Regions from separate parts of the Microbacterium sp. 1.5R genome, predicted to be linked through region 1. Evidence: predicted binding sites of a transcription regulator. Region 1 holds the regulator's gene; each other region holds the start of a gene.

Region 1 (3,276 bases):
CGTCGATGAAGGCAGGATCCGCGGCGAGGTACCCCACGCGGGCACCCGCGAAGGCGAAGGCCTTGCTCATCGTGCGGGAGACGGCGAGCCGCGGTCGTCCCTCGAGAAGGGTCAGAGCCGATGCCGCGTCGTGCGGCGCGAACTCCTGGTACGCCTCGTCGACGACGACGATTCCGTTCGACGCCTCGTACACGGCTTCGACGACGTCGAGGCCCAGCGGCGTGCCTGTCGGATTGTTCGGAGAGCACAGCAGGATGACGTCAGGATCGACATCTCGCACCTGCGATGCCGCCTCTTCGGGGGTGATCGTGTAGTCGGGCTGCCTGGTGCCGGCGACCCAGCGCGCTCCGGTGCCCTTCGAGATCAGCGGATACATCGAGTAGGTCGGGGCGAAGCTGAACGCCGTGCGGCCCGGCCCGCCGAACGCCTGCAGAATGTGCTGAAGGACCTCGTTCGACCCGTTGCCCGCCCAGATCTGAGCCGGTTCGAGACCATGACCGAGGTACTCCGCGAACCCTTCCCGGAGCGTGGTGAACTCGCGATCCGGGTAGCGGTTGACATCGCGGAGCGCGACCGCGATGTCGTCCAGGATGTCACTGGCGACCGCGTCGGGAACTGGATGCGTGTTCTCGTTGACGTTGAGTGCGATCGGAAGAGGCGCTTGCGGCGCTCCATAGGGCGTGAGCCCTCGGAGGTCGTCGCGAAGAGGGAGGTCGGCGAGTGATGCAGTCACCCTTCCCATGGTAGGCCGCCTTCGCTACACAGACGCTCGTGGTGACGGAGTGTGAACGCGCTTCCGCGCCGCACCGCTCGATCGAACGGCCCTCACGGGTTCATTCCGAATACTGCGCCGGAATCGCCAGCTCCTGGCCGATCTGCAGCTCGCCGCCGCGCAGCAGGTTCAGACGCGTGATGTCGCCGATCACGTCGCGCGGATCCGCGCCGGGGGCCACGCTCTCAGCGATCGACCACAGCGTGTCGCCGGGCATCACCGTCACCGTCGCGAACGATGCCGTGGCAGTCTGCTCGCCTGAGGCCATCGCACTGCCGCCGCTGAGTGCGGCGAATGCGATCCCGGCTGCGAGCGGCACGGCCGCGACAGCGAGAACGACACGTCGACCGCGCGCCGTCAGCTTGAGCCGCGTCGCCGGACGAGCCGGAAGGACTGCTGCACTGCTGAAGGTGATGGTGCTCATGTCGTGCTCCTCTGCATCTACCGCGTGGGCGGTGAAGTTGGCGTAGCGTTCGCATTCGCGCCTCGGCCGGGAGCCGTGAATGCGAAGCTACGTTCCGAAGTTATCTTCGAATTCGAACATCTGTCAAGCGTTCTTCGAAACAGAAGTCCGGGAATCGGCCGACACGCTCGAACAGATCTTCCACTTCGGCGCGATTCTCGGATACGGTTTCGATGTCAACACCCCACCACGGGCCTCCGACATTCGAACTGAGACGCCGGAATCGCACACCTGAGGAGCACCATGAGCGACATCTCCGCCCCCGACGCCGACGTCCCGCGCACCCGTCGCCGCAAGAGCCTGAGTCCCAAGCAGATGGCGATCCTCGAGGTCATCCAGACGTCGATCAGCCGTCACGGGTACCCGCCGAGCATGAGAGAGATCGGCGACGCCGTGGGCCTCAAGTCGCTGTCCAGCGTGACCCATCAGCTCGGCCAGCTCGAGCTGAGCGGATATCTGCGACGCGACCCCGGCAAGACCCGTGCCATGGAAGTGCTCATCGACCTCCCCGGCACCAGCGGAGAGAATCCCGCCGATGTGGCGACCCCCGTGGGCGATGCGGCGCTCGTGCCGCTCGTCGGCCGCATCGCCGCAGGTGTCCCGATCACTGCCGACCAGCAGGTCGAGGAGATCTTCCCGCTCCCCCGGCAGCTCGTCGGCAAGGGCGACCTGTTCATGCTCAAGGTGTCCGGCGAATCGATGATCGATGCGGCGATCTGCGACGGCGACTGGGTCGTGGTGCGGTCGCAGAGCAGCGCCGAGAACGGCGAGATCGTCGCCGCCATGCTCGACGGCGAGGCGACGGTGAAGGTTCTCCGTCGACGCGACGGCCACACCTGGCTGCTGCCTCGCAACTCCGCATTCGAGCCGATCCTCGGCGACGAGTCCGTCATCCTCGGCAAGATCGTCGCCGTGCTCCGCGCGGTCTGACTCCCCCCCCCGCCCTGCGGTGACGGCGGGCGTCGACGCACCATAGGCTCGAACCATGTCGTCGCCGTTCGGTACCTGGACCTCTCCGTTCACCCCCGACCGGATCGCCGCGTCGTCTCCGCGGATCGATGGCAGCGCCTTCGTGGCCGACGAGATCTGGTGGGGTGAGTCGATCCCTGCCGAAGGCGGTCGCCTGACCGTGCGAAGTTCGACGGGTGCCGAGATCCTTCCCGCGCCATGGAGTGCTCGGTCTCGCGTCCACGAGTACGGCGGCGGGGCGTGGACCGCGGATGCCGACGGCACGCTGTACTTCGTCGATGCCGAGGATCAGCGCGTGCACCGCATGCCCCGCGGCGGTGTCCCCGTTCCTCTGACACCCCCGGGCCCGGCGCACGGCGGTCTGCGTCTGCAGAGCGGCCGCCTGTTCGCCGTGCGGGAGGATCTGTCCGTCTCCCCTCACCGACGCGCCATCATCGAGATCCCGACCGACGGGTCGGCATCCGACCGGCCTGCGCTGTTGAAGACCCTCGTTGAAGGCGAGTCGTTCTACGCTCATCCGGCACTGTCTCCCGACGGTTCTCGTGCAGCGTGGGTCGAGTGGTCCGGCGATCGGATGCCGTGGCAGCGAGCGTCGTTGGTGATCTCGGACGGCACCGCGCGCACAGAGCTGTCCACTCGCGCCGCGCTGCAGCCCGAGTGGACGGCTGACGACGAGATCGTGTACTCCGACGATCCCTCGGGCCGCTGGGCTCTGCACCGACAGCGTGTCAGCGGAGCCCAGGCGGTCGGCACGGCGGAGCAGATCATCGACGACGACGCCGACACGGGATACGGCCTCTGGGTGCTCGGCAATCGCTGGTACCGCCCGCTCGCCGACGGTCGCGTCGTGGCTGTGCGCACGAACGGTCGCGACCGGGTCGTCGTCATCGACCCCGACGGCAGCGCCCACCGCATTCCCCTCCCCGCAGACGGCCACGTGAGTGTCGACGATGTCGCGGGCTCCCGCGTGCTGCTCTCCGGAAACAGCTCGACGACAGAACCCGGGGTCTGGTGCGTCGACGTCGACACGGGTCGCGTCGAGGCCGTCGCGGGAGCTGCGCCGACCGATCCT
Region 2 (3,276 bases), 790 kb from region 1:
TGCACCCCGACGTCGCTCTTCAGATGGCGGCGGGGGTGCGCGGTGCGTTGAACGTCGACGGGGCCCCTGCCGACGTCGGCGTCTCGACCACGGGTATCGCGGGGCCGGACTCACCTGACGGTCAGCCGGTCGGCACGGTGCATGTGGCCGTGGTGACGCCGGATTCGTCGGTGACCGAGTTGTTTCGATTCGACGGTGATCGTGCCGAGGTGCGGGCGCAGGCGGTCGATGCGGCGATCGATATGCTCGCTCGGGTTCTGCGGGAATAGGGGATGGGTGCGCTCCGTTATGTCCTATGTGCTCACACCGAAAGCACAGCGTGCGAAGGTAGATTTTGTGAAGGTCGGTAGGACTAGACTGGCGGTCTCTTCGAGGGAGACCTCGAGAAGGCGATCTGGGAGGAGGTTCCGATGATTCTTGTACGACAGGAAATCGGCGATGTGCTGAGGGACTTCCGCCTGCAGAAGGGGCGGACGCTCCGGCAGGTTGCAAGCAAGGCTTCTGTGGCGCTGGGCTATCTCAGCGAGGTCGAGCGGGGCCAGAAGGAAGCATCGAGTGAGATTCTCGCCTCGGTGGCTGACGCTCTGGATGTTCCCATCTCGATCATCATGCGCGAGGTCGGCGACCGGATCTCGGTCCTCGAAGGTATTCAGGTCTTCCCTGATGTCGTTCCGGACGACCTCGTGGCTTCTGTCGAGCCCGAGCTGTCGCTCCACTGAACGTCGGACTCTCATAGCCTCTGATGCGACGTAGTGAGTTCCTCCGCGCAGTCGACGCGGAATTCGGCGGTCGCGGGTCATCTCTGATCAGCGACCTCGTTCTGACTCAGCTCGCCGGGCGCACTGCCGACGAAGCGCTGGACGCTGGCGTCGCACCGCGCGAGATCTGGCTGGCGCTGTGCGCCGAGACGGATGTCCCCGTGGAGCGGCGACACGGTGCAGGTCGTCTGGAGCCGCGCAAGCGATGACCCTCTGAGGCGTTCGCGGCGAGGGCCGCGTTCGAGGCGGTTTCGATTTGCGACACGCCGCGACGGCGTGTCGTCGAATATGTGTTCGAAACGGGCGTAGTCTTCTGCACAAGTGGTTCAGAGACGTTTCTCTCCCTGTTTCGCGGTGCTGACGACGCAATGTCGGAGGCTCCTCCTACGGTGAAGAACAAGCCGAAGAGCCATACGCCTTGTCGGAGAGTTCCGCCCAGCCGGGAGGACCGCGACAGCCTACAGGCGGCACCACGCGAGCATAAGGAGCACGTCATGCCATCACCCGCTGACCGCGAGAAGTCCCTCGAGACCGCCCTCGCCCAGATCGATCGTCAGTTCGGAAAGGGCTCGGTCATGAGACTGGGCAGCGACGAGCGTGCGCCTGTCGCCGTCATTCCGACCGGTTCCATCGCTCTCGATGTCGCCCTCGGCGTCGGAGGACTGCCGCGTGGGCGAATCGTCGAGATCTACGGTCCTGAGTCGTCGGGTAAGACGACGCTCACCCTCCACGCGATCGCCAACGCTCAGCGCGCCGGCGGAATCGCTGCCTTCATCGACGCCGAGCACGCGCTCGACCCTGACTACGCCGCGAAGCTCGGTGTCGACATCGACGCCCTTCTCGTCTCGCAGCCCGACACGGGTGAGCAGGCGCTCGAGATCGCGGACATGCTCGTCCGCTCCGGGGCGATCGACCTGATCGTCATCGACTCCGTGGCCGCGCTCGTGCCTCGAGCCGAGATCGAGGGCGAGATGGGTGACTCCCACGTGGGTCTGCAGGCTCGTCTGATGTCTCAGGCGCTGCGAAAGCTCACCGGTGGGCTCAACCAGACGAACACCACGATGATCTTCATCAACCAGCTGCGAGAGAAGATCGGTGTCTTCTTCGGCTCGCCGGAGACCACCGCGGGTGGAAAGGCGCTGAAGTTCTACGCGTCCGTCCGAATGGACATCCGCCGAATCGAGACTCTGAAGGACGGCACCGACGCAGTCGGAAACCGTACGAGGGTCAAGGTCGTGAAGAACAAGATGGCTCCGCCGTTCAAGCAGGCTGAGTTCGACATCCTCTACGGCGTCGGCATCTCCCGTGAGGGCAGCCTGATCGACTTCGGTGTGGAGCACGGCATCGTCAAGAAGTCCGGGTCCTGGTACACCTATGACGGTGACCAGCTGGGACAGGGCAAGGAGAACGCGCGAACGTTCCTGCTGAAGAACCCCGACATCGCGCTGGCGATCGAGACCCAGATCAAGCAGAAGCTCGGCATCGGAGGAGCCACCGAGGCACCTGCTGACGAGCTCGCCGAGCGCCGCCCGGCATGATCGTGATGGTTCGCGGTTGTGGCGCAACCGGAGTGAACCATGAGTGATGGCGGGGGCGAGCCTCAGGAGCTCGCCCCCATCATCCCTCTGTTCGGCCGCGATTCCGCGCGGATGAAGCCGGTCGATCGAAGTACTGCCGGGTCCGATGCAGTCACCCCCCGCGCCGCGGAAGACGCAGGCCTCGTGGAATCGACGGCGGCAGGAGTCGCATCCACCGGCGACTCGGCTCCAGCTCCACTCGTCGACTCTCGTGGGCCCAGCGAACGGCATCCAGCTCGTGGCGCTGCGGCTCGGTCTGCTCCCCGATTGCGTGCACTGCAGCCGCACGAAGACTCAGCAGATGAGAGCGGAGTCGATCCGTCGAAGCTGCGTGTCGACGCCGAGGAGCTTCTCGTGCGCAAGCTGAGGGCTCGATCGCTCTCTTTGTCCGAGGCGCGGATGGTGCTCAGGGGCTACGAAGAGAACGGCGTCCGGCTCGACTCCGGATCGATCGACGACGTGATCGACGACTTCTGTCGCCGTGGCTACCTCGATGACGCGGTTCTCGCCGATCAGCTCGTGATGTCGGGAATCGAGCGAAAAGGACAGGGGCGGGTCGCTCTGTCGCGAGCGCTCTCGCAGCGGGGGATTCCCCGCGATGTGATCGACACGGCATTGGGCGACGTTCCCGACGACGACGCGGAGCGTGCACTCGAGTACGCTCGCTCGAAAGCACGATCGATGTCCCGTCTTGACCCGGATACTGCTCTGAGACGCCTCGTCGGTCAGCTATCACGTCGCGGGTACAACGGTTCCATCGCGATGACGGCTGCGAAGACGGCCCTCGCCGAGGGATCTTCCGGCTCGTCGTCGTCGCGGGTCCGATTCGTCGATTCGGACTGATACCGGGGAGGGCGCGCACCTGCCCGGTAGCCGGCCGGTCAGCGGCAGCGGCAGCGAGGGGGGAACCGCTCGTACAATGGGGAGATCATGACTATCCC
Region 3 (3,276 bases), 110 kb from region 1:
GTCGATACGCTCCCAGCGGGTTCGCTGACCTTGCCGTTGATTGAAATAATCGTTGCCCTTCCGGCGGTAGACAGGCCATCCGCCATCAGCAGGTTTTGGGTGTCAATGTCGCTTTCGAGGGCAGCTCCAACTAGGAATTGCTGAGGGTCGGCATCTGGTGACCCCGTCCGCCTGGCATTACCCGCCTCGTTGTACGCCCGGTACACAGCCTCCGCTGCAGCGAACGCCTCCTCCTCGTTCGCGAAGGCCGCGGTGGGCGTAGGGGCGGGCTCGGGTTCAGTGGTGCATCCCGCGAGAGCGCCAACCCCCAACGCCACTACGGCGACAGCAACTATGCGCGCGCCCAACCGTGGAACTGCCGCACCACCGCCTCTGCCGTGACGAATCGCAAGAACGGACAAGGGGCGCAACGGAGGAGGAGTCACCGCGCCACCGTAGTGAAATCGGCCAGGGTCGCGTCGCGTTTCTCCACAGGTCCGCGCCAGCGCGAACGTCTCCGCTCAGAACGGCGCGCGCACGGCATCCGATTCGGTGAAGGTCACCGTGTTCGGTGCAGGGGGAGTGTCGATGTACGTCCGCCCGATGGGACTCGTCCACTCCATGACCCCGCCGGGCTTCTGCTCGACGTGCCATGGTGTGTGATGTTTCAGAACGTGATGTCGGCGACAGAACGATGCCAGATTCGATTCGCAGGTCGCGCCACCCGTCGAGGCAGCATGGTTGTGGTCGAGGTCGCATTTCCGCGCCGCCACTCCGCACGCCGGGAATCGACATCGCTGATCTCTTGCCCGTAGGTGCCGGCGTAGGTGGCGGCTCGGTCGGTATCGGTCGACGGCGAGGACGCGACCGGTGATCGGATGCGTCAGCACCCGCTCCCATCCCTTCGTCTGCCCGGCCATCCGGCGCGCGGTATCGACGTCGATCGGAATCACGCCGTCGAGCTCGGCGGGCGGCGCCGCCTCGGTATCCGGAGCACCCGACCCCTCGTGCGCCTCGTCGTCCATCAGGGTCGTCACCGGAACGGTGATCTCGATGCGCGCACTGATGGCCGCCAGCAGTCCGTCTTCGCTGTCGTGCCCGGTCGGCTGGCCGCTGAGCACGAGGTCGGCGAGCAGGTCGGCGCGGATCTCGTCGACCGTCCGATCATCCGCCTCGAACTCATCGCCGTCGCGAGCCGCCCGCCGCTTCGCGCGAAGGTTCTCGACGCGCAGTGCGTGCGCCATCTGCGAGAGACGATCGAACATGCCGTGGACGAGCGCGGCAGGCGCGTGCGTGTGCAGCGTCGCCATCCCGTCTTCGCCATCCGTCACCCAGACTCGCCGCTGAGACCTGGCGCGACGATGCCGCTCCGACACTGTCGTCGGGGCGAACCGCTCAGCGACTCGCCGTGCCAGCGCGCGCAGTCGGTTCGGCGATTCCACCTCCGCCAGCGGAAGGATCACCGCGGAATATGCCTCGCGGTGATCGGGCGACTCGAGGCCCGAACCTGCGTCGACGATGACGCGGGAGTGCGCGGCGCTGATCCGCCCCGCTCCCTGTGCGGCCCATACGGCGGGGAACCGATCGACCAGCAGCTCCGCCGCCGCCATCCGCCGCTCGATGGTGCGATCGCTGACATGCTGCACGGCTCCGATCTCGGCCGCGATGGTCCTGATCGAGTGGTCTCCCCGGTCCGGGTGATCACCCTGCTTCGCGATGTCGACCGCGAGCCGACCGGCGATCGCCAGCAGCCCGTCGCGCGCGGCGCTCATGCTGCTCAATGTCGCCTCTGCGACTTGCAACGCGGCGACGAGATCGGCGAGATTCGCGATCTGCGTGTCCGTCGCGTCGAGCAGTGCTGTCATGTCTCCGAGTAGATCACGGACCACCGACATCCGAACGAAGATTCGAGACATTCCCGAATCGACATGATCCCGGAAGAGGGGTGACTCATGCGACACTGACGTCATGCTCCTTCACGCCGTCGACGTCGGCGACGGCCCCCGTACGGTGGTTCTGCTCCACGGGATGATGGGCTCGGCCGACAGCTGGTGGCGTATGATGCCGGTGCTCGCTGCTCAGGGCTTCCGTGTGCTGGCAATCGATCTCCCCGGTCACGGTCTGTCCCCGCGAGACCCGCGTCTGACGATCGAGCAGGCCGCATCGTCGGTGGTCGAGACCGTCCGAAGTCTCGCCCCGGGACGGCCGCTCGCGGCCGTCGGGCACTCCTACGGGGCGAGCGTGCTCGCACAGGCGGCCCCGTTGCTCCGACCTGAACCGGGCATCTATGTCGATGCCGCACTCGTCCTCCCCGGCGGCAGCGACCGTGACGATCTCATCGAGCGGTACGCCCGCGATCGCGAAGCGCGACAGTCGCCGGAGAACCTCCGTGCCTCGCGTCCGTTCTACTCGGAGAAGGATGCCGAGATCGAGGCACTCGCCGCCCGCCGCTTCGACCCGACGACGATGGCATCCGTCTCCTGCGGCCGCGATCACATGTGGCTTCCCGACCCGGGGTCGATCATCGTCCGCGCCGACCCGAGCGACTGGGTGACCGCCGCCGACGTCGCCCGGTTCGCGGCGAACGGCATCGACGTGCGCAGCATCCCCGGAGCCGCGCACACTGTCTGGTACAGCCACTTCGGGGAGTTCACGGCGTCGCTCCCGGAGCTGTTCGGCCGGCGCGCTCGTGCGCAGCGTGCCGGATGACGAGGCAGCCGTGACAGGAGGCTGACCGGGCCACCCAGACCGCGCGACTACCCTGGGGAGTGACATGGCACATCTTCTCGGGGCAGAAGCCCTTCATCTCGAATATCCGACGAGGGTCGTCTTCGACTCCGTGACCCTCGGCATCGAAGAAGGTGACCGCATCGGCATCGTCGGCCGCAACGGCGACGGCAAGTCAAGCCTCCTCGGAATGCTCGCCGGCATCAAGGAGCCGAACTCGGGCCGCGTCACGGTGCGAGGCGGCACGACCATCGGCGTCCTGGACCAGGCCGACACCCTCAGCGACGACCTGACCATCAGCGCGGCGGTCGTCGGTGACACCCCGGAGTACGAGTGGGCCGGCGACCCGCGCATCCGCGACGTGATAGAGGGACTGCTGAAGGACCTGCCCTGGGATGCGGAGATCGGCTCCCTCAGCGGAGGCCAGCGCCGACGCGTCTCACTCGCCAAGCTGCTGACGGGGGACTGGGACGTCATCGCCCTCGACGAGCCCACCAACCACCTCGACGTCGAGGCCATCACCTGGCTCGCCGGACACCTCAAGAAGCGGTGGAGCCCGAACTCCGGAGC

Evidence for each region. The regulator LexA, encoded in region 1, represses DNA repair genes until DNA is damaged. The targets are predictions, from matches to a motif close to TCGAACANNTGTTCGA.
Region 2: a site for LexA is predicted at 1,041-1,056, ahead of recA (recombinase RecA). Genes of this name have one in related genera too.
Region 3: a site for LexA is predicted at 1,875-1,890, ahead of BMW26_RS11690 (HNH endonuclease signature motif containing protein). Genes of this name have one in related genera too.

Annotation. Positions count from the first base shown of each region.
Region 1 covers NZ_CP018151.1:2,336,167-2,339,442, forward strand. Annotated here, with positions in the region: gene BMW26_RS11170 (histidinol-phosphate transaminase) at 1-742, opposite strand, end outside; gene BMW26_RS11175 (LysM peptidoglycan-binding domain-containing protein) at 834-1,196, opposite strand; gene lexA (transcriptional repressor LexA) at 1,479-2,165, shown strand; gene BMW26_RS11185 (prolyl oligopeptidase family serine peptidase) at 2,221-3,276, shown strand, end outside.
Region 2 covers NZ_CP018151.1:1,544,932-1,548,207, forward strand. Annotated here, with positions in the region: gene BMW26_RS07185 (CinA family protein) at 1-269, shown strand, start outside; gene BMW26_RS07190 (helix-turn-helix domain-containing protein) at 411-719, shown strand; gene BMW26_RS07195 (DUF3046 domain-containing protein) at 743-967, shown strand; gene recA (recombinase RecA) at 1,253-2,296, shown strand; gene BMW26_RS07205 (regulatory protein RecX) at 2,603-3,178, shown strand; gene miaB (tRNA (N6-isopentenyl adenosine(37)-C2)-methylthiotransferase MiaB) at 3,266-3,276, shown strand, end outside.
Region 3 covers NZ_CP018151.1:2,443,387-2,446,662, reverse strand. Annotated here, with positions in the region: gene BMW26_RS11690 (HNH endonuclease signature motif containing protein) at 501-1,844, opposite strand; gene BMW26_RS11685 (alpha/beta fold hydrolase) at 1,948-2,688, shown strand; gene BMW26_RS11680 (ABC-F family ATP-binding cassette domain-containing protein) at 2,753-3,276, shown strand, end outside.